Regions from separate parts of the Chromobacterium phragmitis genome, predicted to be linked through region 2. Evidence: predicted binding sites of a transcription regulator. Region 2 holds the regulator's gene; the other holds the start of a gene.
What was found. The regulator FNR, encoded in region 2, switches genes on or off when oxygen is low (the NO sensors DNR and NnrR bind a similar motif). The targets are predictions, from matches to a motif close to TTGATNNNNATCAA.
Positions count from the first base shown of each region.

Region 1: pflB (formate C-acetyltransferase) is a predicted target of FNR. The motif match lies at 12,273-12,286, and genes of this name have one in related genera.

Region 1 covers NZ_CP029495.1:3,052,115-3,067,509, reverse strand. Annotated here, with positions in the region: gene DK842_RS14680 (ABC-F family ATP-binding cassette domain-containing protein) at 1-654, shown strand, start outside; gene DK842_RS14675 (hypothetical protein) at 820-1,092, shown strand; gene DK842_RS14670 (sensor histidine kinase) at 1,085-1,990, shown strand; gene DK842_RS14665 (LytR/AlgR family response regulator transcription factor) at 2,000-2,746, shown strand; gene DK842_RS14660 (methyl-accepting chemotaxis protein) at 2,750-4,399, opposite strand; gene DK842_RS14655 (GNAT family N-acetyltransferase) at 4,500-4,925, opposite strand; gene ggt (gamma-glutamyltransferase) at 4,996-6,663, opposite strand; gene DK842_RS14645 (EAL domain-containing response regulator) at 6,948-8,141, shown strand; gene DK842_RS14640 (copper homeostasis protein CutC) at 8,149-8,889, opposite strand; gene pflA (pyruvate formate-lyase-activating protein) at 9,002-9,781, opposite strand; gene pflB (formate C-acetyltransferase) at 9,865-12,195, opposite strand; gene DK842_RS14625 (formate transporter FocA) at 12,473-13,255, opposite strand; gene DK842_RS14620 (HAAAP family serine/threonine permease) at 14,355-15,395, shown strand, end outside.
Region 2 covers NZ_CP029495.1:657,108-672,502, reverse strand. Annotated here, with positions in the region: gene DK842_RS03360 (cytochrome d ubiquinol oxidase subunit II) at 1-414, shown strand, start outside; gene ugpB (sn-glycerol-3-phosphate ABC transporter substrate-binding protein UgpB) at 592-1,914, shown strand; gene ugpA (sn-glycerol-3-phosphate ABC transporter permease UgpA) at 1,971-2,852, shown strand; gene ugpE (sn-glycerol-3-phosphate ABC transporter permease UgpE) at 2,852-3,691, shown strand; gene DK842_RS03340 (sn-glycerol-3-phosphate import ATP-binding protein UgpC) at 3,705-4,817, shown strand; gene ugpQ (glycerophosphodiester phosphodiesterase) at 4,780-5,529, shown strand; gene DK842_RS03330 (substrate-binding periplasmic protein) at 5,631-6,359, opposite strand; gene DK842_RS03325 (alanine/glycine:cation symporter family protein) at 6,858-8,273, shown strand; gene DK842_RS03320 (methyl-accepting chemotaxis protein) at 8,339-10,354, opposite strand; gene hemN (oxygen-independent coproporphyrinogen III oxidase) at 10,534-11,940, opposite strand; gene fnr (fumarate/nitrate reduction transcriptional regulator Fnr) at 12,047-12,793, shown strand; gene DK842_RS24220 (DUF1853 family protein) at 12,997-13,386, opposite strand; gene DK842_RS03300 (RNA methyltransferase) at 13,662-14,423, opposite strand; gene DK842_RS03295 (inositol monophosphatase family protein) at 14,570-15,361, shown strand.

The DNA.
Region 1 (15,395 bases), 2.4 Mb from region 2:
CCGGCGGCCCGCATCGCCTATTACGACCAGTCGCTACGGCAGCTGGCCGACGAGGCGACGCTGATCGACGCGCTCTATCCGCTGTCGCCGCTGCCGGAAACCGCGCGCCGGCAGGCCTTGATCGCCGCCGGCTTCGCCTACCCGCGCCATGGCCAGAAAGTGGAATCGCTCAGCGGCGGCGAACGCGCGCGGCTGCTGTTTCTGGCGCTGTCGCTGGCCAGCCACCACCTGCTATGGCTGGACGAGCCCACCAACCACCTGGATCTGGACGGCAAGCGCGAGCTGGCCGAGGCGCTGGCCGCCTTCCCCGGCGGCGCCTTGCTGGTCTCGCACGACCGCGAGCTGATCGAGGCCGCCTGCAACCGATTCTGGGTGCTGCGCGACGGCCGGCTGACCGAGTGGCCGGACGCGGACGCGGCGTATGCCGCGCTGTTCTCCGCGCCGGCGCCCGCCGCCGCGCCGTCTGAGCGGCCGGCGGATCGCCACGCATCGGCGGGAGGCGCCGGCGGCGAGGACGCGCAATGGCAGAGGCTGTGCGAGCTGGAAACGCTGCTGAACGCCGATCTTTCGCGCAAGCCCAAGCATCAGAAACCGCAACTGCAGCAAACCTGGCGCGAAGAAATGCGCGCGCTGGAGCGAGCATTAGGCCTGTAAAAACACGGGACGGGGACGCTCGGCAACGGGCATCCCCGTTTTTTGTCCCGCTCGTCCCCGCCTGCCGCGTTTCATGACCGGCATTCGGCGTTTCGTCGCATTCCGCTGTCAGCGGAATATCGCGGCCGCTACAGTCAGCCCACACCCCAACGCAAGGAGAAAGGCATGACTCGCGACACCACACCATCGGCGCTGGACGACCTGCGCGCGCTTGGCCGTAAAATACCGGTTTACTGGCGGCAGTATCTGGACTGGCTGGCCGATGTCGGCTGGGGCCGCTTCGCGCTGCTGTCGCTGCTGGCCATCCTGGTTTGCGGCCTGCTGCTGTTGCCGGGACTGCTGATCTGGCTGATCCTGGGATCCGCCGCCGCCAAATTCTTCGTTCGGCCGCGCCGCCTGGCGCTGCCGGCACCGGAAAAGGAATCCGCCCATGAATGATCCACGCCGCGTCGCCTCGCCCAGCGACGCCGACCGGCTGCTGCGCGCGCTGGAGCGCTACTGGTGGCTATTCGTCGACAAGGTGGCGCGCATGGGCTGGGGCCGGCTGGCGCTGGCCGCATTGCTGGCGCTGCTGCTGGGCGCGATCCTGGGCCTGGCGCTGCTGGCCTTGGCCGCGGTGCTGGTCTCCGGCTTGGTGAAGATACTGGCCGGCGGCAAGTATCAGGCCGACCAGGCGGCGAGCCAGGCCCGCGCCCGCGGCGAGGAGGCCGAGCGGCAAGCGGAGCTGGAAGCGCTGCGCCGCCAATTGGCGGAAGCGCGGATGGGCGCGCTGCAGGCGCAGATCGAGCCCCATTTTCTGTTCAACACCCTGTCCTCGGTGTGCCAGTTGATGGAGGACTCGCCCGCCAGGGCGCTGGCGATGCAGAAGGCGCTGATCCGCTACCTGCGCTCCTCGCTGCCGGAATGGCGCGACTCGCCGGGCGAAACCAGCCTGGGCATGCAGCTGGAGCTGTCCCGCGCCTATCTGGACATCATGCAGCTGCGGATGGAGGAGAGGCTGCGGGTGACTATCGCCGTGCCGGACGCCTTGCTGCCGGCGCGCTTCCCGGTGATGATGCTGCAGACGCTGGTGGAAAACGCCGTCAAGCACGGCCTGGAGCCGATGGCGGACGGCGGCGCGATCAACATCGGCGCCAAAGTGCTGGACGGCAAACTCAGGCTGGAAGTGCGCGACGACGGCGCCGGCTTTCCAGAGCAACCCGGCCAAGGCATGGGCCTGGCCAACATCCGCGAGCGGCTGTCTCTGCTGTACGGCCAGCAAGCCGAGCTGACCCTGGAGGCGCCGGCGTCCGGCGGCACGCTCGCCGTCATCGCCCTGCCCTTCGCCCTGACCTGAAAGAGAGCCATGCCCACGCTTACCGCCCTGATAGCCGACGACGAACGCCTGATGCGCGAACAGCTGCGCGCGGCGCTGCAGAGAGTCTGGCCGGAGCTGGACATCGTCGCCGAGGCCCGCGACGGCGGCCAGGCGGTGGCGCTCTCCCGCCAACACCAGCCGGACCTGGCCTTCCTCGACATCACCATGCCGGTCAAGACCGGCATCGCCGCGGCGATGGAGCTGGACGGGCAGTGCCCGGTGGTGTTCGTCACCGCCTATGACCAATACGCGATCCAGGCGTTTGAGGAAGGCGCCATCGACTACCTGCTCAAGCCGGTGGACGATGAACGGCTGGCGCGCACCCGCCAGCGCTGGATGCAACGCGCGCCGGAGACCGCGCCGGACTGGCAGGCCGCGCTGCGGCAGTTGAGCAGCCGGCTGGAAAAACCGGCCTACTTGCGCTGGATACGCGCGTCGGCGGGCAACGCAGTGCGGATGATCGCCATCGAGGAGGTGTTGTTCTTCCAGTCCGACGAAAAATACACCCGGGTGCAGACCGCCGCCGGCGAAGCCCTGATCCGCACGCCGATCAAGGAGCTGCTGGCGCAGCTGGACCCGGACGAATTCTGGCAGGTGCACCGCTCCACCCTGGTGCGGGTGGCCGCCATCGAAGAGGTGCGGCGCGACGAGCGCGGCCTCCTGCTGCGGCTGCGCGGCCACGCCCGCCCGCTGGAGGTGAGCCGCGGCTACGCCCACCTGTTCCAGCGGATGTAGGCGTCAATCCATGCGGAAGGCCAGCGTGGTCTGCTGCAGCTTTTCCGCCACCACCGCCAGCTCTCGCGTCGCCTGCGAGAACACATCCACCGCCACGCCGTTTTCCTTGGACATCGCGGCGATGGCCTCCACTCGCCCCGCCAGATCGGTGCTAGCCTGGCGCTGCTCGCCCACCGCCATCGCGATCTCGTTGATCGCCGACACCACGCCGGCCGCGCGCTCTTCCACCGTGCTGATGGTGGCCGACGCGTTTTCCGCCGCCACCACCACGTCGGCGACGATCTGCCGGCTGCTGCGCATGCCGCTCACCGCCTCGCGCGCGCCGTCCTGGATCTTGCCTATCATATTGGTGATTTCCTGGGCCGAGCTGGTGGTGCGCTCGGCCAGCTTGCGCACCTCGTCCGCCACCACCGCGAAGCCGCGGCCCTGCTCGCCGGCCCGCGCCGCCTCGATCGCCGCGTTCAGCGCCAAGAGGTTGGTTTGATCGGCCACGTCCTTGATCACGGTGGCGATGCTGCCGATTTGCTGCGCCTGGTCGGACAGCGACTCCAGGCTGTCGGCCGAGCTGGTCACGCTCTCGTTGACACGCTTCACCCGGGTGGTGGAGTCCTGCACGTCCTTGTTGCCGGCCTTGGCCTGCAGGCCGGCTTCCGCCGCCTGCTCGTTGGCCTGGCCGGCGTTGCTGGCGCACAGGTCTATGCTCACCGTCAGCTCTTCCAGCGACGCCGCCGCGCTGGAGGTGGCGTTCACCTGCTGGCCTATGCTGGCGCTGACCTGCTCGGTGGAGGCCGCCAGTTGTTCCGAAGTGGCCGCCACGCTGGCGGCGGAACGCACGATCTCGCCCACGGTGCTGCGCAAGCGCTGCTGGGTATCGGACAGCGAGCGCATCATGTCGGCGACTTCATCCTTGCCGCTTACCCTGATCTCGCCGGTCAGGTCGCCGGCCCCCATCTTCTCCATCGCCCGGCAGGCTTCCTTCAGGCTGCCGACAATGCCGGCCTGGATGGCCAGCCCCAGCGCGGCCAGCGCCGCCAGGCCGATCGCCAGCACCGCGATGGACATGGTGCGCAGCGCCTGGTACTTGGCTTGGGCGTTGTCCAGCGCCTGGTCGGCCAGTTTCAGATTGATCGCCGACAGGTCCTTCAAAATGTCATCCGCCGCCTGGAACGCCGGCCTGCACTGTTTGGCCATCACATCCAGCGCCTTCTTGTTGCCCTCGCCATTGCCGGTGTCGGCATAGCTGAATTCCCTCATTTGCTTGCACGGCACCTCCATCGCCGCCCAGGCGGCGTCGAAGCGCTTCAGGCCATCCACTTCGGGCGGGGTCAGATCCGTCTTTCGATACAAGTCAAGGTAGCGCCTGGTTTCCGCCTCCTGCTCGCCGCGCTTGGCCAGGACCTGATCCATCACCGTCTTCTCGGTTTCGGAGATGTAGCGATAGTCTGAGCGGCTGACATAGGTCGCCATTTTGCTGGCCTGCCCCAGCAGATACACAGGCGCCAGCGCGTTGTCATGCATGCCGCGGGTCAGGTCGAACATGCTGGACGCGCCGAAAATGCCATTGGCGCCAATGATGAGCGAAGCCAGCACGCCAAGCACGATCAGGCCGAAAATCTTGGCGCGGATGCTGAATTGGGCGAGAAGGGATATCACGCTAGGCTCCCTATATATCGGTAGTTGTACATAGCGTTTTAGTTTGGAATCAGACTAATAACCAGACAGGAGCGGCCCAACAACATCGCCCGCCCCCCTATCAATCCTTCAGCGACTTCCGGTAGAAAATTCGGCTGTGGCCGGGAGGGTAGTCGTCCAGTTCGCCGAAGCGCTGGTAGCCCTGTTTTTCGTAAAAGCCGGGCGCCTGGAAGCTGTGGGTATCCACCCAGGCGCCGACGCAGCCGCGCGCCCTGGCTTCGGCCTCGGCTTCTTCCATCAGCCGCTGCCCCAGGCCCTGCCCCTTGGCCGCCGTCGGCGCGGCCAACAGCTGGGTGTATAGCCAGCCGAAACAGGTGTAGCCCCACAAACCGCCCTCGATCTCTCCGGACTCGTTCTGCACGCTGATAACCAGCGGGCGATAGTCCAGTTCGCCCATCCGGCTCTCGTTATACGCCCGCAAGGGCACGCCTATCGCCGCGCGGACCGTGTCGTCCGCCACATCGCTCAGCACGGTTGTGTACTGCATATTGCTTTTCTTTCTTGTCGTTGTCGTCAATCATCGCGCCCGCGGCTGATCGCGCGGGCGCGCCCGAATCTCACTCCGCCACCACGATGCCCACGCCGCGGCCTCGCGGATCGGATGCGGTTTCGGTCTTGTCGCCGCTCACCCTCACCGCCTGGATGTCGCCCATCCGCCAGCCCTGATCCTTCAGCGTGTAGCCCATCGCCTTCAGGTCCTGGGCTGCCTGCCCGGCCAGCGGCGCGTACTGGTCGTAGAAAATGGTGTCCTTGGGCAGCAGCTGGTGATGGACGCGCTGCGCCGCCACCGCGTCCTTCAGCGGCAGCTTGTAGTCGTACAGATTGTTCAGCACCTGGAAGATGGAGGTGAAGATGCGCGAGCCGCCGGGCGTGCCGATCACCAGTTCCACCTTGCCGTCGCGGGTGACGATGGTGGGCGACATCGACGACAGCATGCGCTTGCCCGGCGCGATGGCGTTGGCGTCCTTGCCCACCACGCCGAAGGCGTTGGCCACGCCCGGCTTGGCGCTGAAGTCGTCCATTTCGTCGTTGAGCAGGAAGCCCGCGCCCTTGACCACCACGCCGCTGCCGAAATCGAAATTCAGCGTATAGGTGTTGGCCACCGCGTTGCCCCAGCGGTCGACAATGGAGAAGTGGGTGGTCTGCCGCGGGTCCAGCCCCGGCTTGATGTCCGGCGTCGGCGAGATGGCCGTCGGGTTGATCTCGGCCGCGCGGCGTTTCAGATAGGCCGGGTCGGTCAGCTGCGCCACCGGCGTCTTGACGTAGTCCGGGTCGCCCAGATAGTCGGCGCGGTCGGCGAACACCCGCTTCTCGATTTCCGCCAGCAGATGGATGTAGCGGGCGGAATTGAGCGCCACGCCGGTGAAATCCGACGCGCGCTCCTGCTTGATGGTCAGCAGCTGCGCCAGCGCCACTCCGCCGGAACTGGGCGGCGGCGCGGTGTACACCACCCTGTCGCGCCAATCGATGCGAACCGGCTCCCGCCATTTGGCGCGGTAGTCGTTCAGATCGTCGGCGCTGATCAGACCGTTGTCGCGCCGCATCTGCGCCACCAGCAGCTTGGCGGTTTCGCCTTGGTAGAATTCAGCCGCGCCAAAGCGGGCGATGCGCTTCAAAGTGGCCGCCAGCTCCGGCTGGCGGAAGGTTTCGCCGCCCTTCATCTTGCCGAAGTACTGGGCGAAATTGGTTTTCCCCTCGAACAGCTTCACCGCCTCGTCGCGGTACTGGTACTGGCGCGGCGCCACGACGAAGCCTTGCTCGGCATAGCCTATCGCCGGCTCCAGCAGTTGCTTCCACTGCAGCTTGCCGAAACGCTGGTGCGCCTGCCACAAGCCCATCACCGTGCCTGGCACGCCGGCGGCGCGCGCGCCCACCAGGCTCATTTCCGGCACCACCTTGCCGCTCTTGTCCAGATACATGTCGCGGCTGGCCGCCTTGGGTGCCGCCTCGCGGTAGTCGAGAAAATACGGTTTGCCCGCCTGGTAGAGGGTCATGAAGCCGCCGCCGCCGATATTGCCCGCCTCGGGGTAGGTGACGGCCAGCGTGAAGGCGGTGGCCACCGCCGCGTCCACCGCGTTGCCGCCCGCCTTCAGAATACGGGCCGCCACATCGGCGCCGTACTGATCTGGGGCGGCTACCGCCGCCTGGCCGGCCAGAACCGGCAGGCAGATCAACCATAGGCCACCGCCAAGCAACGCGTTGCGGGATCGGAAAATCACACTCATCACACACCTCCCAGAGAACGGACCTACCATGCTTATGCCATTTGTTAAGAAAATGTGCCACAGATTCAAGACAAACGCGATGATTAAATACATCGCGGGACTTTGATAACGTTTGAATAAAAAGATCGCGAGAAACCTGCTAAACGTCTTATAAATAAAAACAGACGCTTGCCGCCAAACGCGATTTTCCCGCCGGCAAGCCAGGCGAAAGCAGCGCCTGGGCCAGAGCAGGCCGACGCGGAGGCTCGCGCCTCGTCGGCAGGTCCCAACCGGATGGAGCCGCGATGCCTCACCATATCCTGATCGCAGAGGATAGCCCTAGCCAGCGCCAACTGCTGGCCAAGCTATGCCGCCGCCTTCCCGGCGTTGAGGTTCATGAAGCCTCGGATGGCCGCTGGGCCTTGCAACTGGCGCAACAGATCACCCAGCTGGATCTGGTGATCACCGACGTCAACATGCCCGGCATGGATGGCATCGCGCTGGTGCAGGCGATGTCCCGGCTAGTGACGCTGCCGGCGCTGATGTTTCTCAGCGGCGATGTGCCCGAGCTACTGTCCGGCTGCACCCGGGCGGCGGAAGAGTTGGGATTTTCCCATGTCGGCCACTGCGCCAAACCGGTGGACCCGAATGAACTGCTGGCCCAGTTGCGTCTGATGCTGGAGCGCCAAACCGGCGGCACAGGGCCGGAAATCCACATCACGCTGGCCGACATCATGTCCGGTCTCGCCCACAACCAGTTTTGCGCCTACTACCAGCCCATCTTCGACCAGTACAGCCGCCAGGCTGTGCAACTGGAGGCGCTGGCGCGCTGGCAGCACCCGGCTCACGGCCTGCTGGGGCCCCAGTTCTTCATTGGCAGACTGGAGCATGACGACGCCATCATGCTGCTGACGCGCCGCATGGTGCAGACCTCGCTGGACTTGCTGGACCGCCAGCCCTGGACCCGCGGCTTGCGGGTCTCGCTGAACCTGTCGCGCAGTCTGCTGCACGACGGCGATTTCTTCGACTGGCTGCTGCAGGAAATGGAGACGCGCCGCATCGAGCCCTCTCGCATCGTGCTGGAAATCACCGAGACGCTGGCCTTCAACAACCTGGGCAACACGCTGGCCTCGCTGCTGCGCATGCGCATGCGCGGCTTCGAGCTGTCGCTGGACGACTACGGCACAGGCCACACCACGCTGGAGCACGTGCGAGATCTGCCGCTGACCGAATTGAAGCTGGACCGCACCTTGATTCACGACATCCACCGCGACCGCCGCAGCTGGAGCATCCTGAAGGCCACGGTTGACATGGGCCGCCAGCTGGGACTGCGCATGGTGGCGGAAGGCGTACAGAACCCGGACGATTTCACCTACCTGCGCAAACACTATCCAGACCTGCTGCTGCAAGGCTATTACCTGGCGATGCCGGCGCCGGCCAGCGAGCTGCGGCAGCGCCTGCGCTGGATGGCCGACGGCGCCGACTCGGCCTCCGCCTGACCCGCGCTCAGACCCCATCGAGCGCGGCGCGCAATGCCCTCACCTTGGCCGCCAGCGTTTCCTCGCGCGCGAATTCATCGCCGGCCGCTCCCATGCTGACGCCATCGCGCCGGTAGCGCATCGCGCTCGCCGCCGCGCCGCGCGCCGAGGCGTGGAATTCGCGGCAGCCGCTCACGGCGGCCAGCTCGGCGATGTTCTCCGCCCGCACGCCCGCCCCAGGCATCACCGCCAGGCGCTCACCCGCTTGCCCGCGCAGCGCTGCCAACAAAGCGGCCCCCTGCGGCGCCGTCGCCGCCTGGCCGGAGCTCAGCAACCGGACGCAGCCGGCTGCGATCACGTCCTCCAGCGCCTGCGCCGGCTCGCGCGCCATGTCGAACGCGCGGTGGAAAGTCACCGCCATCGGTCCGGCCAGCGCCACCAGCCGGCGCGTCCGCGCCAGGTCCACGTCGCCATCGGCGGTCAGCAGGCCCAGCACCACGCCATCCAGCCCCAGGCGGCGACACGCTTCGACATCATGCGCCATCGCCTCGAACTCCAGTTCCGTGTACAGGAAGTCGCCTCCGCGCGGGCGAATGATGGCGTGCAGCTTGATCTCCATCTTGTCGCGCGCCGTCGCCAACACGCCATAGGACGGCGTGGTGCCGCCCTCCCCCAGGTTGTCGCACAGCTCCACCCGGTCGGCGCCGCCGGCTTGCGCGGCGAGACAGGACGCCAGCGAGCCGGCGCAGATTTCCAGGATGCTGCTCATTTCGTTCCTTTCTTTTTCCCATTCCCGATCAACCCCGCCCCTAAAACGCCCGCGCGCATGAAAAAACCGCCGGCGCGAAACGCGGCGGCGGCTTGGGAGAACGGAGAGGCGCTCAAGTGACTTTCATGCCCCGGCTGGCGAACAGCTCGCGCGCATGCGCGGCCTGCTCGGCGGTGGGAATAGGCGTGTCGTCCAGTTGGTACGCCATGCCCAGCTGCGCCCATTTGTCCTTGCCCAACTGGTGGAAAGGCAGCACTTCTACCCGCTCCACTACATCGCCCAGCCCGGCGATGAAATCGGCCAGGCGCTCGATGTCGGCGTCGCCATCGGTCAGCCCCGGCACCAACACGTAGCGTATCCACATTTTCTTGCCCAGCCGCTTCAGGCGCTGGGCGAAGTCCAGCGTCGGCTGCAGCGGCTGGCCAGTCAACGCCTGGTATTTGTCGGGGTCGGAATGCTTGATGTCCAGCATCACCAGGTCCACGTCGCCGAACCACTCGTCGGACACCCGCTCGTGCAGGAAACCCTGGGTGTCCAGCGCGGTATGCAGGCCGAAGCGCTGCTTGATCGCATGGAACAGCTCGCCGACAAACTCGTGCTGCATCAGCGGCTCGCCGCCGGAAATGGTGACGCCGCCGGCGAACTTGAGAAACCGCGCGTAGGGCGCCACTTCGGACAGCGCCTGCTCCACCGTCACCTGGCGGCCGTTGTGCAGCTTCCAGGTGTCGGGGTTGTGACAGTACAGGCAGCGGAATTGACAGCCCGAGGTGAAGAACACGAAACGCATGCCGGGGCCGTCGACGCCAGCGCCGCTTTCGGTGGAATGCAAATAGCCTAGGGTGTCGGTGCTGACAGCTTGAGCGGTGTAGTCTGCGGCGATGGGTGGGGTCATTGCCGTATCTCCGGTGTATCCATGAAAAAGGCGGGGCGTTCCAGGAGGAAGCCCCGCCCATTGCTGCTTGAGGCTAATTCAGCTTACATCTTGCCGTGGAAGGTGCGGTTGATCACGTCCATCTGCTGCTCGCGGGTCAGCTTGATGAAGTTCACGGCGTAGCCCGACACGCGGATGGTCAGCTGCGGGTACAGTTCCGGATGCTCCATCGCGTCGAGCAGGGTTTCGCGCTTGAACACGTTGACGTTGACGTGGAAGCCGCCGCCGGCGATGTTGCGCTCGCCGCCTTCGCAATCGAACGGCGTGCAGTTGGCGCTGCTGAACTCGGTGGGGTGCGCGGAGCAGAAGCCATCCAGGCAGTTGGCCAGGTTCAGGATGCGCTCTTCCGCGGTGTGGCCCAGCGCGTCAGGCGTGGCGGAAGCGGTCCAGCTGATGCCGTCCAGAGCCGAGTCGTACGGCAGCTTGGCCACCGAGGCGCCCGCGGCGACAAAGCCCTTCACGTCGCGGCCGTTCATCGGGTTGGCGCCCGGGGAGAACGGTTCGCCGGCGCGGCGGCCGTCCGGGGTGTTGCCGGTCTTCTTGCCGTACACCACGTTGGAAGTGATGGTCAGCACCGACTGGGTCGGCTTGGAATCGCGGTAGAAGTACGGCTGGGCCTTGATCTTGTCCATGAAGGACTGGGTCAGCCACACGGCGATGTCGTCCACGCGGTCGTCGTTGTTGCCGTAAGCCGGGTAGTCGCCTTCGATCTTGTAGTCGACCGCCAGGCCATCTTCATTGCGGATGATGTGGACCTTGGCGAACTTGACTGCGGACAGCGAGTCGGCGGCCACGGACAGGCCGGCGATGCCGCAAGCCATGGTGCGGACGATGTCGCGGTCGTGCAGCGCCATTTCGATGCGTTCGTAGGCGTACTTGTCGTGCATGTAGTGGATGCAGTTCAGCGCCTTGACGTAGGTGGCGGCCAGCCAGTCCATCATCTTCTCGAACTTGGGCATCAGCTCTTCGTAGGTCAGCACGTCGCCGGTGATCGGCTCGAAGCCCTTGGCCACCAGCGCGCCGGATTTCTCGTCGCGGCCGCCGTTGATCGCGTACAGCATGGCCTTGGCCAGGTTGGCGCGGGCGCCGAAGAACTGCATCTGCTTGCCGATCTTCATCGCCGACACGCAGCAGGCGATGCCGTAGTCGTCGCCCCAGTAAGGCAGCATCAGATCGTCGTTTTCGTACTGGATGGCGCTGGTGTCGATGGACACCTTGGCGCAGAAGTTCTTGAAGCCTTGCGGGAAGCGGGTGGACCACAGCACGGTCAGGTTCGGTTCCGGCGCCGGGCCCAGGTTGTACAGGGTGTTCAGGAAACGGAAGCTGTTCTTGGTCACCAGAGTGCGGCCATCTTGGCCCATGCCGCCGATGGATTCGGTCACCCAGGTCGGATCGCCGGAGAACAGTTGATCGTATTCCGGAGTGCGCAGGAAGCGGACGATGCGCAGCTTGATCACCAGATCGTCGATCATTTCCTGGGCTTGCTCTTCGCTCAGCTCGCCGGCGGCGATGTCGCGCTCGATGTACACGTCCAGGAAGGTGGACACGCGGCCGAAGGACATGGCGGCGCCGTTTTGTTCCTTCACGGCGGCCAGGTAGGCGAAGTACACCCATTGCACCGCTTCGCGGGCGTTGGCGGCCGGGCGGCTGATGTCGTAGCCGTACTTGGCTGCCATCTGCTTCAGCTCGTCCAGCGCGCGGAATTGTTCGGACAGCTCTTCGCGCTGACGCATCACTTCGTCGGTGAAGGCGACATTGTCCAGTTCATGGAACACTTGCTGGCGCTCGGCGCGCAGGAAGTCGGTGCCGTACAGGGCCACGCGGCGGTAGTCGCCGATGATGCGGCCGCGGCCGTAGGCGTCAGGCAGGCCGGTGATCACGCCGGACTTGCGGCAAGCCATGATTTCCGGGGTGTAGACATCGAACACGCCCTGGTTATGGCTCTTGCGATACTTTTCCCACACTTCCTTGATCATCGGGTCCAGCTTGAAGCCGAAGGCTTCCAGACCGTTTTCGACCATGCGCAGGCCGCCGTTCGGCATGATGGCGCGCTTCAGCGGCGCGTCGGTCTGCAGGCCGACGATCACTTCATTGGCCTGGTCGATGTAGCCTGCGTCGTGCGCGGTGATGGAGGAGCCGCGGTCGGCGGAAACGTCCAGCACGCCCTTGGCGCGTTCCTGCTTCAGCAGTTCGCCCAGAGTGTCCCACAGCTTCTTGGTGCGATCGGTGGCGCCAGCCAGGAAGCTGTCGTCGCCTTCGTACGGCTGATAGTTCAGCTGAATGAAGTTGCGGACATCGACTTTGCTCTGCCATTCGCCGGCGGCGAAATCACGCCAGGGGTTGGCTTGGGTAGCGTTTTGAGTGATGGCGTCCATCTGGGGCCTCCTTCTTGGCTCAGTCCAGTAAGTGTTGGATATTGAACAAATGGTACATTCGGATTCGAAAATCTTGTTTGATATTCATCAACTGGAGACTGGCTTGCCGCCACTTTCCATCGTGCGCCGCACAAAACCGAATGCGTTCAACAGCCCTGTCATTTCAATAGTTTACAACAAAATCGGCGCCGTACCGCGTGTACCGCGCCGACTACATTCACAATCGAACATCATTGAATCAGATGAAAAGCGAACGCGCGGCGCGTTCGCCTGACAGTCAGACCTTGGCCAGCGTGTGTCGTTCCAGGCAGAACACCACCAGGCCCACGCCCACGGCGCCGCCTACGATATTGCCCAGCGTGGCCGGCACCATATTATGCAGGATATCCGCCCACTCCAGCCCGGCCATGCCCTGCAGCTTGGCCAGCGCGAAAAATGCCATGTTGGCGATGCTGTGCTCGAAGCCGGAGAAAAAGAACACGAACACCAGCAACATGATGATCAACAAGCGGGCAGCCTCGTTGGCCAGGCGCATCGGCACCCACACCGCCAGGCAGATCACCCAGTTGCACAGCACGCCCTTCCAGAAGATCTCCATCGACGACGCGTGCACCTTGTGCTCCACCACGTTGAACAACAGGTGGCCGGCCGGCAAAGCCCCCATGCCGCCGGCGCCGGCCAGCACCGCGACGAACAGCAACACGCCGATCAGGTTGCCGACATACACCATCGTCCAGCTGCGCAGCAGGTTGCAGGTTCGGCACTGGCCGCTGAGGCGGCCGACGGTGAAATACATCACGTTGCTGGTGAACAGCTCCACCTTGCAGACGATGATGCTGACCAGCGCCACGCCGAAGAAACCGGAGGTGGCGATGTAATAGCCGGAATCCCCGGCGGCGAAGAATACCTGGCCCAGCTTCAGGCTGACGGCGAGGACGACGGCGATCAGCGCGCCGGCCATGGCCGCGCTGAGCAGGTAGCGGCCGGGCTCGGACAGCAGCACCTTCTGTTTGCTGGCGGCCTCGTCGACCACGTAGGCGAGAGTAGAGGAGTGGCTCATTTCGTGTTGTCTCTTCAATAGTGGGTAAGCTGGCGCGGTTCGGTTCGAGGCTTGCGCTTCGCATCCGGTGCGACTTCACGAAAATTTTATGTTCGTTTTAGGAAATTTGTGTTTGATAACAATCAATACAATATCCCATCGCGAACCAGCCCGCCCGCCATGCCGGCCCCGCCAGTCCAAGCCTCCGCCCCAGCATCGACCACCAGCGGCGAGATCGCCCAATGCTTTGATCTTGAAAGCCATTCACAAAGCCAAAACCTGCCACCTCCCTGCCAAGCGCTCCCGCTCAAGCCAACCGAAAGGCGCGCTTGTCGCGCCAGGCCTTGGTTTTTCGCGGCCACCGTCAGCGCAGTCACTTAAATCGAAAATTTGAATGTTCATTTTTGATAATTAATTTTCAGTTTCGAAAATATTTTGCACGTCTATCGCATGTAGACCATGCTATTTCGAACAATTATAACCACAAGCGAACCGGCAATGACACCCGCTACGCCACCTATGCGGCCCCGAGCCGAAGACAGTAAAAACATATTAAATATCAATACGTTACATCAAAACAAACCCAAACAGCCAACCATCAATCAGAAATTCGCGCAGTGAGAAGCTGACGATTTGAGCACTCTCACAGCGGCCGCGGCGATCGAGAATCGCGCACAATTGTTGTCGAGCAATTACTCCAACTCGAGAAAGATGCCAGCTATAAATTGCAAACGATGAGAAATTTGAAAAATTAGAATAAATTTTGAATTTTAAAACTATACAGGTTTAAAGATTCACTGATTTTAATATCAAGCAATTTTATTTCAATAAAAAGACAAACAAATAACTTAATGTTTTCGATTTCCGCCATTTTATCGTGTTCATTTGTTCATTTGGTGACAAATTTATCTTGATTAGAATCAACTGATGTTCTTAAATGTGTACCTTTCCGACTACAAAGCACTTACGATGAGCAGCAAGTCAGCCGGCAACGCTACCACCGCTCGGGAACGCGCCGGCCAGAACAGCTTTCTCCCGATGGCCTGAATCCACTGACAACGACGCAGGGCATCGGACCCAAGTAATTGCGAATATTTCGTTTTGTAAAAGGCACCTCATCATGTCTCAAGCAATCGCCTCTACCGCTCCCCGTTCCGGCTCGTCCGGATGGACCAAGCACGACACCACCTGGATGCTCGGCCTCTATGGCACCGCCATCGGCGCCGGCGTCCTGTTCCTTCCGATCAACGCCGGCATCGGCGGCCTGTGGCCTCTGATGCTGATGGCCATCCTGGCCCTGCCGCTGACCTTCTTCGCCCACCGCGGCCTGACCCGCTTCGTGTTGTCCGGCAGCAAGGAAGGCGCGGACATCACCGAAGTGGTGGAAGAACACTTCGGCCTCGGCGCCGGCAAGATCATCACCCTGCTCTACTTCTTCGCGATCTACCCGATTCTGTTGATGTACAGCGTGGCCATCACCAACACGGTGCTGTCCTTCCTCAACAACCAGCTGCACATCGACGTGGGCACCGGCATCGCCACCCGCGCCGTGTTCTCGCTGGCGCTGATCCTGGGCCTGATGTCCATCGTGCGCCTGGGCGGCCAGATGATCGTCAAGGCGATGAGCATCCTGGTTTACCCGTTCGTGGTGGTGCTGATGCTGCTGGCGCTGTACCTGATCCCGCAATGGAGCGACACCGCCATCCGCCACGCCGGCAGCCTGGGCGACGCCCTGTCCAGCGGCGCCTTCTACAAGACGCTCTGGCTGGCCATCCCGGTGATGGTGTTCTCCTTCAACCACTCGCCCATCATCTCGTCCTTCTCCGTTGACCAGCGCAAGCTGCACGGCGACGACGCCGAGCCGGCATCCAGCCGCGTGCTGATCCGCGCCCACACCATGATGGTGCTGACCGTGATGTTCTTCGTGTTCAGCTGCGTGTTCAGCCTGAGCCCGGCCGACCTGGCCGCCGCCAAGGCCCAGAACATTTCCATCCTGTCCTACCTGGCCAACCACTTCCAAAACCCGGTGATGGAATGGGTTGCCCCGATCATCGCCATGGTTGCCATCAGCAAGTCTTTCCTGGGCCACTACCTGGGCGCCAAGGAAGGCTTCAACGGCCTGGTGATCAAGCAGCTGCGCCAGAACGGCAAGACCATTGAG
Region 2 (15,395 bases):
GCGGTATCGCTGGTGACGCCGCTGGCCAATCCGGCCATCGCCGCCAAATGGTTCGGGTTGCCGCAGTTCCTGCTGCTGTTGCCGCTGCCGCTGGGCACGCTGGCGTTGTTCGCGCTGCTGATGCTCAGCCTGCCGCAACTGGCGCGCCGGCAGGCGGCCGGCAACGACGCCTTCTGCTGGCTGCCGTTCGCCGCCAGCGTCGGCATCGTGCTGCTGTCGTTCTGGGGGTTGGCTTACAGCGTGTTCCCTGAGATCGTGCTGGGCCGGATGACCATCTGGCAAGGCGCGGCAGATCCGGAGGCGCTGTGGGTGATACTGTGGGGCGCCATTGTGGTGCTGCCATGCATCATCGGCTACACCGCTTTCGCTTACCGGGTGTTCTGGGGCAAGGCCGATCGCCTCAGCTATCAGTAAGAACGCTGGGGAAACACAAAAAAGCGCGTCGGTCAGGCGCGCTTTTTTTGCGCCTGTATTCCATTTCTGCTTCTTGATGCAAATTTAATGTCATATTATCGTAACGATACTGTCATTTTGCCCGGCCACAATCCGCCGCGTAAGTGGCAGTCGCCATAACGATAAACGGAGAAGCCGATGTCCCCAGTCCTGTCCCGAACCTTCCTCCGCGCCGCTGCGCTCGCGCCGCTGGCCCTGTCTCTGCAGGCCCAGGCCGCCACGGACATCCAGTTCTGGCATTCGATGGAAGGCGCCCTCGGCGACCGCGTCAACGCCATCGCCGCCCAGTTCAACGCCAGCCAGAAGGACTACAAGATCGTGCCGGTGTACAAGGGCCAGTACGACGAATCGCTGGCCGCGGCCATCGCGGCCTACCGAAGCGGCAATGCGCCGGCCATCGTGCAGGTGTTCGAGGTGGGCACCGCCACCATGATCCAGGCCAAAAAAGCGGTCAAGCCGGTGTATCAGGTGATGGCGGACGCCGGCGAGAAGCTGGACGAGAAGGCATTCATCCCGGCGGTGGCCAGCTATTACAGCGACGCCAAGACCGGCCATCTGCTGTCCTTGCCTTTCAATAGCTCCACCCCGGTGCTGTACTACAACAAAGACGCGTTCAAGAAGGCCGGCCTGCCGGACGCGCCGCCCAAAACCTGGCCAGAGCTCGCCGCTGCCGCCGCCAAGCTCAAGGCTTCCGGCATGCGCTGCGGCTACAGCACCGGCTGGCAAGGCTGGGTGCAGCTGGAGAACTACAGCGCCTGGCACAGCCTGCCGTTCGCCAGCCTGGACAACGGCTTCGGCGGCGCCGGCGCGGTGCTGCAATTCAATGGCCCGAGTCAAGTCAAGCACATAGATTTTCTGGCCAAGATGGCCAAGGACGGCGCCTTCAGCTACGCCGGCCGCAAGGACGAAGCCACGCTGAAGTTCTACAGCGGCGAGTGCGGCATCATGACCGGCAGCTCCGGCTCGCTGGCCAATATCCGCAAAAACGCCAAGTTCGCCTTCGGCATGGGCATGATGCCCTACGACCCGGCGGTGAAGGGCGCGCCGCAGAACGCGCTGATCGGCGGCGCCAGCCTGTGGGTGATGGGCGGCAAGAGCCCGGCCGAGTACAAGGGCGTGGCCAAGTTCTTCAAGCTGCTGACCTCGCCCGAGGTGATGGCCAAGTGGCATCAGGACACCGGCTACCTGCCGGTAGTGACCGCCGCTTACGAGCTGTCGCGCAAGCAGGGTTTCTATGAACAGAATCCGGGCGCGGACATCGCCACCCGCCAGATGCAGAACAAGCCGCCCAAGTCCTACACTCGCGGCCTGCGCCTGGGATACATGCCGCAGATCCGCGGCGTGATGGACGAGGAACTGGAGGGCGTGTGGACCGGCAAGAAAACCGCCAAGCAAGCGCTGGACAACGCGGTGCTGCGCGGCAACGAACTGCTGCGCCGCTTCGAGAAAACCGCCAACTGATCCATCCGGAAACGGGCGCGCCGCAAGGCCGCCCGTTTTTCCCGCAGAGTCCACGCATGCACAATCGCATTCATTTCTCCAACCGCTGGCTGGGCTTCGCCTTGATGGCGCCGCAGCTGGCGATCACCTTGATCTTCTTCCTGTGGCCGGCCGGCGAGGCGCTGTGGCAATCGGCGCTGCAGCAGGACCCGTTCGGCCTGGATAGCCAGTTTGTCGGCCTGGACAATTTCAGCCAGCTGTTCCATGACCCGTTGTACCTGGGCACCATCCAGACCACGCTGCTGTTCAGCGCGCTGGTGACGCTGCTGGGCACCGGCAGCGCATTGATCCTGGCGGTGATGGCCAACCAGATCGCCCGCGGCAAGCGCGTCTACCAGACCGTGCTGATCGCGCCTTACGCCATCGCGCCGTCGGTGGTGGCCGTGCTGTGGCTGTTCCTGTTCAACCCCAGCCTGGGCTGGATCAGCTATCTGCTGCGCGAGGCAGGCTACGAGTGGAACCACGCGCTCAACGGCGGACAGGCGCTGCTCTTGGTGGTGCTGGCCTCGGCCTGGAAGCAGATCAGCTACAACTTCCTGTTCTTCTACGCCGGCCTGCAGGCGATACCGGCATCCTTGATCGAGGCGGCCGCGATAGACGGCGCCGGCCCCTTGCGCCGCTTCCGCGACCTGGTGTTCCCGCTGTTGTCGCCGACCAGCTTCTTCCTGCTGGTGGTCAACCTGGTGTACGCCTTCTTCGACACCTTCGCGGTGATCGACGCGGCCACCGGCGGCGGGCCGGGCAAGTCGACCGAGACCATGATCCTCAAGGTATACCTGGAAGGCTTCAAGGGCCTGGATCTGGGCAGCTCGGCCGCGCAATCGGTGGTGCTGATGGCGGTGGTCGGCCTGTTGACGCTGATCCAGTTCCGTTACGTGGAAAGAAAGGTGCAGTACTGATGGTGGAGAATCGCAAAGGGCTGGACCTGTTTTGCCACGCGATGCTGATCGCGGGCATGCTGGTGGTGGCCTTTCCCTTGTATCTGATGTTCGCCGCGGCCAGCCAGGACGCCGATCAGGTGACGCGGGTGCCGCTGTCGCTGCTGCCCGGCAGCCAGCTGTGGGCCAACCTCTCCACCGTGCTGTGGAGCGGCAGCGGCGGGTTGGCGGTGCCGCTGGCGCGCACGCTGTGGAACAGCTTCGTGATGGCGATGCTGATCGCCGTCGGCAAGATCGTGATTTCCTTCCTGTCGGCCTACGCCATCGTCTATTTCCGCTTCCCGTTTCGCAAGACCGGCTTCGCGCTGATCTTCGCCACGTTGATGCTGCCGGTGGAGGTCCGCATCTTCCCGACGGTGGAAGTGGTGACCCAGATGGGGCTGATCAACAGCTATGCTGGCCTGACGTTGCCCTTGATCGCGTCCGCCACTGCCACCTTCCTGCTGCGGCAGTTCTTCATGACGCTGCCCAAGGAATTGATGGAGGCGGCGCGGGTGGACGGCGCGGGGCCGATCCGCTTCATGGTGGACGTGGTGTTGCCCTTGTCGCGCACCAATATCGCGGCCTTGTTCGTGATCACCTTCATCTACGGCTGGAACCAGTATCTGTGGCCGCTCTTGGTCACCCATGATCCGGCGATGTCTACCTCGGTGATCGCGATCAAGGGCATGCTGGGCGAGGGCGCGGTGCAGTGGCACCTGGTGATGGCGTCCGCGTTGCTGACCTTGCTGCCGCCGCTGGTGGTGGTGATCGGCATGCAGCGCTGGTTCGTCAAGGGCCTGGTGGACAACGAGAAATGAGAAAGAGCGCCAAATGGCAAAACTGAGTCTGAAGAATATCGCCAAGCGCTATCCCGGCGCCGAGCGCCGGGTGCTGGAAGAGATTTCGGTGGAGATCGCCGACGGCGAGTTCGTGGTCATCGTCGGGCCGTCCGGTTGCGGCAAGTCGACCTTGCTGCGGATGGTGGCCGGGCTGGAAAGCACCGAGGACGGCGAGATACGCATCGGCGAGCGCCTGGTCAACCAACTGGAGCCCAAGGACCGCGACATCGCGATGGTGTTCCAGAACTACGCGTTGTACCCGCACATGACGGTGGCGGAGAACATGGGTTACGCGCTCAAGCTCAAGGGCCTGAAAAAGGCCGAAGTGATGGAACGGGTGCTGAAGGTGGCGGCGGTGCTGGAGCTGGAGCAGCTGTTGCAGCGCAAGCCGCGCGAGCTGTCCGGCGGCCAGCGCCAGCGGGTGGCGATGGGCCGCGCCATCGTGCGCGAGCCGGCGGTGTTCCTGTTCGACGAGCCGCTGTCCAACCTGGACGCCAAGCTGCGCGGCCAAATGCGGCTGGAAATCCAGCGGCTGCATCGCCGGCTGGCCACCACCAGCCTGTACGTCACCCACGATCAGGTTGAGGCGATGACGCTGGCCGACCGCGTGATCGTGCTGAACAAGGGCCATATCGAGCAGATCGGCGCGCCGGACGAGATCTACGACCGGCCGGCCACCACCTTCGTCGCCGCCTTCATGGGCTCGCCGGGGATGAATCTGTTCGACGCGCAGGCGGACGAGCGCGGCGAGCGGCTGCTGCTGGGCGACGGCGTGTCGCTGTCCCTGCCGGCGGCCAACCCGGCGCTTGCGGGACGCAAGCTGACGGTCGGCCTCCGGCCCGAGCACCTGCCCGCGGCCGGCGACGGCGGCCAGGCGCTGAGCCTGCGGGTGGACAGCGTGGAGATGCTGGGCGCCGACAATTACGTGTACGGCCTTTTGGCTGGGCAGAACGTGGTGGCGCGGCTGGCCCACGGCCACCGGCCGGAGCCGGGCAGCCGGCTGGAGGTGACGGTGCGCGCCGAAGCGCTGCACCTGTTCGACTCGGAAACACAGAGGAGAATCGAGCATGCCGCAGCATCCCAAGCAAGCCTGGCCGTATCCTGAGGTCGTCGCCCACCGCGGCGGCGGCACGCTGGCGCCGGAAAACACCGTAGCCGGCTTCCGCGAGGGCATCCGCTACGGCTATCGCGCGGCGGAGTGCGACGTGAAGCTGTCGGCTGACAACGTCTGCTTCTTGCTGCACGACGATACCGTGGACCGCACCAGCAACGGCGAGGGCGCTGCCCGGGCCAAGACCATGGCCGAGCTGTCGCAGCTGGACGCCGGCGGCTGGAAGGGCGCGGCCTTCGCCGGCGAGGCGCTGCCGACGCTGGCCAATGTGGCGGCTTACTGCCTGGCGCAGCGCATGCTGCTGAACATCGAGATCAAGCCCTGCCCGGGGCGCTTCGAGGAAACCGGCCGGCTGGTGGCGCAAGAGGCCGCTAGGCTGTGGGCCGGCGCGGCGGTGCCGCCCTTGCTGTCCTCGTTCGAGATCGACGCCTTGCGCGCGGCGAAAGCCGCCGAGCCGGCGCTGCCGCGCGCCTTTCTGTGCGAGGAGATTCCGGCGAACTGGCGCGACATCCTGGCGGAGCTGGATGGCGTGGCGCTGCATTGCGACCACAAGGCCCTGACCGAGACGCTGGCCCGCGACATCAAGGCCGCCGGCTACCAGCTGTTGTGCTACACGGTCAACGATCCGGCCGACGCAGGCCGTCTGCTGGCCTGGGGCGTGGACAGCCTGTGCACCGACAGGCTGGACCTGCTGCCGGCGCGCTGAGTCTTTGGCGCCGCTGACAAAACCCTTGATCCCGCGTCGCGCCTTCTTGTCGTGCGGCGGGCGTGGCCAGCGTCGGCGCGCCTGGGTTCGGGTTGCGGCCCTTATTGGGGCCAGCGCTGGAAGATAGGCTGCAGCGCGCCGTTCTGCTGCAGCCTTTTCAGCGCCGCCTCGAACTGCCGCGCGCGCGGGTCATCCTTGGCGAAGGCCACGTAGCGCGGCATGACCACCAGCGGCTTGTCCAGCACTCTGACCAGGGCCCCCGCGCCGCGTTGCTGGATGAAGTACAGCAGCTGCACCTTGTCGCCGACGATGACGTCCACCCTGCCTGCCAGCAGCATGGCCACCAGTTGGCCGGGCGAGCCGGCGTTCTGGTCGCGGTTGAGCGGCGCCTTGTCGAATTCGGTGTCGTAGGCGTAGCCGCGAACCTGGCCTATCTGGTAAGGCTTGAGATCGTCCAGGCTGCGCCAGCCGCGCAGCGCGCAGCGCTTTAGCGTGATGAAGACGGTTTCGCCTTTGCGCAGCGGGCCGGCTAGGTCGTATTGCGCGCGCCGCTCGGCGGTGCCGGTGAAGACAAAACCCGCCACGGCGTTTTTCAGCGCCAATTGCTGCTTCACCCGCTCCCAGGGCAGCAGGGCGATATGGAAAGGCTGGCCGGTTTCCCGCATCACGGCGTCTACCAGCTCCACGTCCAAGCCTTTGGGCGTCGGATCGTTTCCCGACAGGTAGCTATAGGGTTCGAAGTTGGCGTCCGCCACCAGTAGCCATGGCAGCTTGTCGGCGGCCTGGGCGCATGCGGCGCACAGCCATAAACACCAGAGCAAGGATCTCATCGGCGAGAATACTCCCGTTAGGCGTCCGTTTGCTGCCCGGAATGATTGGTTTCGATGCTCCGAGCCGCCGGATAGGTTTCGCAGCGGTAAGCCGGAGCCTGAACAGGTTCTCAGGCAAGATTCAATGGCATTTCTTCAGCTTAGCATCTGGACATGGCGGCTCCTCGTTCGTAAGATGGCGCGGTTTTTACACTTTGTTTGCAATCTGTTTACTTAATTTCGATTGTCAGCATGGGAACTTTCTTGTTAGATTTTTTCGGATTCGCGCCATTCGTCGCGATCTGTGGCTAACAATCCTGCCAGTGCGATTTCCTCTTCACTCGAGCCGTTCCAGACGCGACCCGTCGGTCGCCAGCCTGTCCTTCCATCCCGTTAGGAGCAGCATGCAACGGGGGCCTTGCGCCCGCTCGCTATGATTTCACCCGGCAGCAGACCGGGATGCCGTTCCGCAGGCGACTCGCCGCGGACATCGATACGCTCAGGACAACAAGGAGAACCATGGAGTTGCTTCATTCTTTGATCAATGCCGTCAACGACGTGCTGTGGGGCAAGGTGCTGATCGCCCTGCTGTTGGCGGTGGGCCTGTATTTCACGCTGCGCTCGGGCCTGTTGCAGCTGCGGCTGTTCCCGCGGGGCTGGCGCGAGATGATGGGGGGCCGCGGCGGCCATGTCAGCAAGAATGACATTTCGCCGTTCCAGGCTTTCGCCACCGGCCTCGCCAGCCGCGTGGGCACCGGCAACATCGCCGGCGTGGCCATCGCCATCGCCGCCGGCGGACCCGGCGCGGTGTTCTGGATGTGGTTGACCGCCTTGCTCGGCATGTCCAGCGCCTTTGTCGAGTCGACGCTGGCCCAGCTGTTCAAGACCAGCCACCACGACGACACTTTCCGCGGCGGTCCCGCTTATTACATCCAGAAGGGCCTGGGCCAGCGCTGGCTGGGCGTGGTGTTCGCGCTGTGTCTGATTTTGGCTTTCGGCCTGGTGTTCAACGCGGTGCAGGCCAACTCCATCGTCGCCGCGACGGAGGGCGCATGGGGCTGGAATCGCTACGCGGTGGGCATCGGCCTGGTGCTGTTGACCGCGCCGGTGATCTTCGGCGGCGTGCGCTCGGTGGCGCGGGTGGCCGAATGGCTGGTGCCGGTGATGGCGCTGATCTACCTGCTGATGGCCTTCTACGTGCTGGCCATCCATGCGGCCGAGCTGCCGGGCCTAGTGGCATTGATCGTCAAGAGCGCGCTGGGCCTGGAGCAGGCGGCCGGCGGCGTGGCCGGCTACGCGGTCAGCCAGGCGATGATGCTGGGCATCAAGCGCGGCCTGTTCTCCAACGAGGCGGGCATGGGCTCGGCGCCCAACGCCGCCGCCACCGCCACCTCCAAGCATCCGGCCAGCCAGGGCGCGATCCAGATGTTCGGCGTGTTCATCGACACCATGGTGGTGTGCACCGCCACCGCGGCCATCATCCTGCTGTCCGGCGTGAACGAGCCGGGACTGAGCGGCGTGGCGCTGACGCAGAAAGCCATTGCGTCGCAGTTCGGCCCGATAGGCGTCTCCTTCCTGGCGGTGGCGATGTTCTTGTTCGCGTTCTCGTCCATCCTGGGCAACTACGCCTACGCCGAAGGCAATGTCGAGTTCATCCGCAACAACAAGGCCGCGCTGCTGGGTTTTCGCCTGATCGTGCTGGCCATGGTGATGTTCGGCGCGCTGGCCAGCCTGCCGCTGGTATGGGATATGGCCGACATGGCGATGGGCTTGATGGCGCTGATCAACCTGGTGGCCATCGTGCTGCTGTCGCGCTACTTCTTCACGGTGCTGGGCGATTACCAGCGCCAGTTGACGGCCGGTGTGGCCGCGCCGGTGTTCAAGGTGGACCAGTACCCGGAACTTGCCGCCAAGGTGGAGAAGGGCATCTGGTAAGTCCGCTCCCGCCGTGCGACAAAGCCCGCCGTTTCCGGCGGGCTTTTGTTTGGGCTGAGCGCGGTTCAGACGGTGAAGCGTCCGGCCAGGCCGATCAGCCGCTGGGAGATCGCCTGCAGTTCGCCGGCGGTTTCGGCGCTGGCCTTGACCGCCATGCTGTTCTGTTCCGACATGCGGGACACCTGCTCCACATTCATCGCCAGCGATTGGCTGGCGCTGCTCTGCTCGCGCAGCGAGGAGGTGATCCGGTGGATGCTGTCCAGCACGTCGTCGACGCAGTGGCGGATGTTGTCCATGCTGGAGCCGGCTTCGCGCGCGCGTTGCTGGCCATCCATGATGGCCTTCATGCCTTGCTGCATGTTGTCGTTGCCCTTTTGCGCGGTGTTCTGGATCTGGTTGACGATGTTGCTGATCTCGGTGGTGGACAGCGCGGTGCGCTCGGCCAGCTTGCGCACTTCGTCGGCCACCACGGCGAAACCGCGGCCCATTTCGCCGGCGCGGGCGGCTTCGATGGCAGCGTTCAGCGCCAGCAGATTGGTCTGGTCCGCCACGTCCCGGATCACGTCGACGATGCCCACTATGGATTCGGACTGCTTGCCCAGGTCGGTGATGGTTTCCGACACCGAGGACACGTCGCGGACGATGCCGTCCATGCTGCTGGTGGTGGCGGCGATCACCCGGTTGCCGTCCGACGATCGGGTGGCGGCGTCGTTGGACAGGCGGTCGGCCTGTTCCGATTGCTCGGCGCACACCGACAGGCTGGTGCTGAGCTCTTCGATCGCGGCGGCCATGCTGGCGGCGGCCTCGTTTTGCTGGTTGCTGCTGGCGGTGATGCTTTGCGCGCTTTCCGCCATGGCCGATGCCGCATGATTTACCTCGCGCGAGGTTTCCAGCAGTTGCGACACCGTTTCGCGCAGCTGGTTGCGCATCCGCCGGATGGCGGCCAACAGGCTGGTTTCATCGCGGTCGCGCAGATGAATGCGGGTGTCCAGCCGGCCCGATGCCAGTTGCTCCACCACCTGCTGCACGTACATCGGCTCCCCGCCCAGTTGCAGCGTGATGGACAGATAGAGCTGGTGGAACAGGAAAATGGCCAGCAGCATCGCGGCCACGCCGATGATGATGTAGGTATTGCGCTGGCTGGCGGTGCGGTCTATCCGCGCCTGCAGCAATTGGTCCAACTGCTGCAGGCCGCTGGCGATGTAGGCGGAGACGGCCTGGGCGCCGTCTGCGCTGTGTCCGGCCACTTTCAGGCTGCTGGCGCCGGTCTTGCCGCCCACCGCGTCGTCTATCGTCGGCAACTGGCTCTTCAGCGTCGCCGCCAGCTTGTCGGCTTGGGACGACATTTCCGGCTTCAGGCTGGCGTTGTAGGCGACGGCTTTGCCTATGTCGCTGGCCAAGCCGTCGTTGACCTCGCCGATCAGCGGGCGCAATTCCACCAGGCGGTCGCGCTGCGCCGCCTCCAGCGGATGGTTGGCCTCGGCCAGCGCGGCGATGGCGTTGGCCTCGCCTAGATGGCTGATCAGCGTGGTCAGCTTGGCGGTGGAGGCGTCCATCAGGTAATAAGTATCGATGTCGGGGTCCAGCGTCAGGTTGGAATTGTCGCTGATGACGCCGATCAGGTTGTTCAGTTTGTCGCTGAACCCGCCGTAGGCCGCTATCCATTGTGATGGCTGGGCGGCCTGGGTGGCTTTGAGCTTGTCCCAGGCGGCGGCCGCGTCCTTCCAGGCGGCATCGCTGGCCAATTGCGGGCCGACCTGGTCGTTGGCCGCCTGCAGCGCCTGCCATTTGGCTTGCAGTTGCTGTGTGGCCGCCGGCAAGTCGTTCTTGGCCTGGGCGTCGCCTAGCGAGGCGCGCACCGCCGTCTCCTGGCTTTGCTGCGCTTGCGCCAACATCGCCGTCAGCGGCTGCATGTAGACGACGCCGACTTTTTCCTTGGCGGTGGATTCGATATTGTCCTGGTTGCTGCGGAACAGGCCGTAGACCAGGTAAAGCAGCGCCGCCGCGAACAGCACGCCGATCACGGCGAAGCGCTGCGGGTAGCTCAGGCGCTGCATCAGCCTGACAATGGGGGTGGACATGGGACGGCTCCTCGCGAACGCGGGCGGCCGGGCGCTTGCGTCCCGGCGTGCTTGCATACCCTTTGTATAAGTGATTTTGCTTATTACATAGGAAAAAATAAGCGCAACTCGACTAAGGGGCAGTCACCAAGGCGACGAAAAATCGAACGGGCGCCGCGAGGACGCCCGTGAGGCGGGGATCAGATGGTTTTGGAGTAGCGGGCGTGGGTTTCGCGCTCGCGCAGGTGGCGGTCGAAGATCATGGCGATGTTGCGGATCAGGAAGCGGCCCTGGGGCTCCACCATCAGGAAGTCACCGTCGAAGGACAGCAGGCCTTGCTGCTGGAATTCGCGGATGCGGGGCATTTCCTCGGCGAAGTACTGGGCGAAATTGATGCCGTGGATTTCCTCTATCGCTTCCACCGACAAGGCGAATCGGCACATCAGCCCCTGGATGATGGTGCGGCGCAGGATGTCGTCGTTGTTCAGCGTCAGTCCGCGTACCACCGGCAGCCGGCCCTGGTCGAGCGCCGCGTAGTAACCCTCCAGCGACTTGTCGTTCTGGCTGTAACAGGAGCCCACCTTGCCGATGGCGGATACGCCGAAGGCCAGCATGTCGCAGTCGGCGTGGGTGGAGTAGCCCTGGAAGTTGCGCTGCAGCCGGCCCTGGCGCAGGGCCACGGCCAGTTCGTCGTCGGGCTTGGCGAAATGGTCCATGCCGATGAACACGTAGCCGGCGTCGGTCAAGGTCTTCACCGCGTCTTGCAAGATGTCCAGCTTGACCGCCGCTCCCGGCAGGTCGGCCTCGTGGATGCGGCGCTGCGGCATGAACACGCTGGGCAGGTGGGCGTAGTTGTACAGCGACAAGCGGTCCGGGTCGAGCGCCAGCGCCTTTTGCAGCGTGTCGCGCATCGTTTCGCGAGTTTGCAGCGGTAGGCCGTAGATCAGGTCCAGGCTGACCGATTTGAAGCCGCCTTCGCGCGCCGCCTCGATCACCGCCCGGGTTTCCTCCTCGCTTTGCACCCGGTTGACCGCTTTCTGTACTGCCGGGTCGAAATCTTGTATCCCCACGCTGACGCGATTGAAGCCATATCCTGCCAGCTTGAGCATGGTTTCGCGTTTTACCTTGCGCGGGTCTATCTCTATGGAATACTCTCCGTCGCTTAGGAATTCAAAGTGCGTGCCGAGTATGCCCATCAGCCGTTCAAGTTGCGCATCGGACAAGAAGGTCGGAGTGCCGCCGCCAAAGTGAAGCTGTATCACTTTTTCACGGATGCCCAGCGCTTCGCTCACCAACCGGATTTCTTTCTCCAGGTAATCCAAATACTGATCCGCTTTGGCGCTGTCTTTGGTGATGATCTTGTTGCAGGCGCAGTAATAACAAATTGTGTTGCAAAACGGTATATGAGCGTACAATGATAAAGGTCTGCGGTTGGCGCCAATCTGACGCTGCCGCAGTTTGTTCAGATAATCTTCTTCCGAAAACTTTGATGTAAAGCGATCAGCTGTCGGATAAGAGGTGTATCTTGGCCCCGCGCCATCCAGCCTCTCGATCAGCTCGCGATCGAAGACGAAATGGGCGGGAGAGAAGGGGTGGGTAGTTTTCATGTCGTATTCGGATGGTAAAACTTCTGGAGGACTGGTAAATTTGCGAAAAACTTGTGAATTCCGCCTTGATAAGGGTCAAGCTTCCCCGGCTTGTAGCAAACACAGCATGTCTGAACATAACCACACCACGTTGCAAACCCTGAAAATCTCCTGCTCCAGCTGCAGTCTGCGCGAGCTGTGCCTGCCGGTCGGCCTCAATCGCGAGGAAATGAGCCAGCTGGACACGGTGATCCGCCAGAGCCGCCGCTTGAAGCGAGGCGAGTATCTGTTCCGCAGCGGGGAGTCCTTCAAGTCGCTGTACGCTATCCGTACGGGCTTCTTCAAGACCTGTGTCGCCAGCCAGGATGGCCGCGAGCAGGTGACGGGCTTCCTGATGTCCGGCGAACTGATGGGTCTGGACGGCATTTCCTCAAGCAACCACAGCTGCGACGCGGTGGCGCTGGAGGACAGCGAAGTCTGCGAGCTGCCGTTCGGCCGCATGGAGTCGCTGAGCCGCGATATCCCCAGCCTGCAGCATCATTTCTACCGGCTGATGAGCCGCGAAATCGTGCGCGACCAGAACGTGATGCTGCTGCTCGGCAACATGAAGGCGGAAGAGCGCATCGCCGCTTTCCTGCTGAACTTGTCGCAGCGGTTGTCCACCCGAGGTTTCGCCGCCAACGATTTCATCCTGCGCATGAGCCGCGAAGAGATCGGCAGCTTCTTGGGCCTGAAGCTGGAAACGGTCAGCCGTACGCTGTCCAAGTTCCAGCAGCAGGGCTGGATCACTGTCGATCACAAGCATATCCAGCTGGTGCAGTTGGATTCGCTGAAGGATTTGATCTCGGGCTGCATGCACGCTAACGGCCACTAAACGGCCGCCAGGCATGGCGCCGGATCGGAAAGGCAGGCTCGAGCCTGCCTTTTTTCATGTCCGGGCGATGCGCCGAAGCAGTACCCCAAGCCGCTCCGGCTCGGGCCTGCCGGGCGCAGTGGCGAAACCGCGCGCGACTCCGCGCCAGCGTCCGCCGCCGTCCGGCTGCAGTTCCGCCACCCGTTGCGGTGTTTGGGCGTCGCTCAGCCGCGCGCGCAGCGCGTCCTCGCCATACGAGCATTCCGCTTCCAGCCAAGCGGGAGCCAGCCCCAGCGCGAGCCGCCGCATCGCCGCGGCCAGGCGGCGTCACGCGGCGCGTGCCAGCCTTGGAGCTGATCGGAGGAGGGGGCGTGGCAACGCTCGAGGCCGTCAGGCAGGACGCCGGCGGCGTCGGGATGGAGGGCTCGCTGCAGCTGTGTTGCGGTTTTGGTCGCCTTCAGCCGCCAGGCGTCATTGAGGCCGGGACCGACCCGTTTTTCGGGCGTGTCGTCCAGTCGCGGGTAGAGCTTGCTGGCGGTTTCCTGGTGCCAGGGCTCACCGTCCATCCAGAGCAGGCAGTCGAATTCGCCTACCGTTCGCCGCTCTCTGTTTATGACTTTGAGATTTTTCGCCGCGAGGTGGATGTGCGGCGCATGGCGAAATCAGAAAGAAAAAAACCGTTCGGCATGGATTGCCGGCCGCGTGGCTGGATGAGCGGCCAGTTATGCCGCCAGCTCGCCGGGCGAGCGGTCCAGCCTGGCGGCGCCGTCAGCTGCCCGGCGGCCGTTCCGGCGGAAGATCGGCGTCGCATCTCCAAGGGGAGGGGAAGGTCAGCAGAAAAGCGAGATCGCGCACTGCGGGATGCGCGTAGGGCAGATCGCAGCTTGGCTCAGTCCGCATCGCCGGAGGCTTTGCCGGCCGCGCGTTGCACTTGTTTGTAGAAGCCGCGCAGGATGTCGATCTCCTCGCGGAGCATCCCGGCGCGATGGAACATGGTGCGCATGCGGCGCATCAGCCGCTCGCTGTTGCGGCGCTGGAAGTAGCCGATCTCGTCCATTGCCTGCCCCAGATGGCCGCACATGCCGTCCACCTCGCTCTGGGTCGCCGCTTCGCCGTCGGCGCGAAGGTATTCCACGTCCACCTCGGTGTGGCTGAACAGCTCGTAAGTCATCACCTGCACTGCCATCGCCAGGTTCAGCGAGAAATAATCGGGGTTGCCGGGGATGGTCACCAGCCGATTGCATTGTTCCACTTCTTCGATGGATAGCCCGAAGGTTTCGTTGCCGAACACCAGGGCCACTTGTTCGCCGCCGCGGGCGCGGGCGATCAGCTCTGGCGTAGTCTGGCGCGGGGTGGACAGCGGCGTGGTCAGCTCGCGGCGGCGGCTGGTCAGCGCGCAGGCCACGGTGACGTCGGACAAGGCTTCCCGCAGCGAACCGACCACGACGGCGCGCTCCAGCAGGTCCACCGCGCCCGAAGCCAGCGTATTGGCTTCGTCGCTGGGAAACACTTTGGGTTCCACCAGGTAGAGCCGGCTCAAACCCATGGTTTTCATGGCGCGCGCGGCCGAGCCGATATTGCCCGGATGGTTGGGGCGGGCCAGCACCACGCGGATGTTTTGCAGAAAATCAGGTACTTGGGGTTTATTCATTGGCGTTTTCACATTAAAATAGCGGGCATATACCAAAAGCCCGCGCCCAGGCGTCGGGTTTTTTTGTTCCTTAACCCAGATTGTTACCAGCGGGTGTCGCGTCATCAGACGGACATCCGCTCATCGTTAAAGTGTAGAGGCCGTCAATGCATCCGATGCTCAATGTCGCGGTTAAAGCCGCTCGCCGCGCAGGCAGTGTTATCCAGCGCGCGTCGCTTAACCTCGATACCATTCGCGTAGAGAAGAAAAAGCACAATGACTTTGTGACCGAGGCGGACCGCGCCGCCGAGGACGCGATCATCAACGTCATTCTCGAAGCCTATCCGAAGCACGCGATTCTAGCAGAAGAGTCCGGCGCCAAAGGCATCGGCTCCTCCGAATACGAATGGATCATCGATCCCATCGACGGCACCACCAACTTCTTGCATGGCCATCCGCAATACGGCATTTCCATCGCCATGGCGCACAAGGGCCAGATTCAGCAGGCCGTGGTCTACGACCCGAGCCGCAACGATCTGTTCACCGCCTCCCGAGGCGTGGGCGCCTTTCTCAACGACCGCCGCATCCGGGTATCCAAGCGCTTCATGATGAACGAGTGCCTGATCGGCACCGGCTTCCCGGTTTCCGACCAGAGCTACATCGATCAATATCTGGGCATGCTGAAGGACGTGATCGGCAAGACCGCCGGCGTGCGCCGCGAAGGCGCGGCCTCGCTGGATCTGTGCAACGTCGCCTGCGGCCGCACCGAAGGCTTCTTCGAACTGAACCTGAAACCCTGGGACATCGCGGCCGGCAGCCTGATCGTGCAGGAAGCGGGCGGCATCGTCACCGACTTCACCGGAGAGCAGGGCTGGTTCGAGTCCGGCGACATCGTCGCCGGCAGCCCGAAAGTGTTGGCGCAGTTGCTGCAGCTGTTGGCGCCCCACGTTTCCAAGTAAGCGGCACCCGCATCGAAAACGGCAGACCATCCGG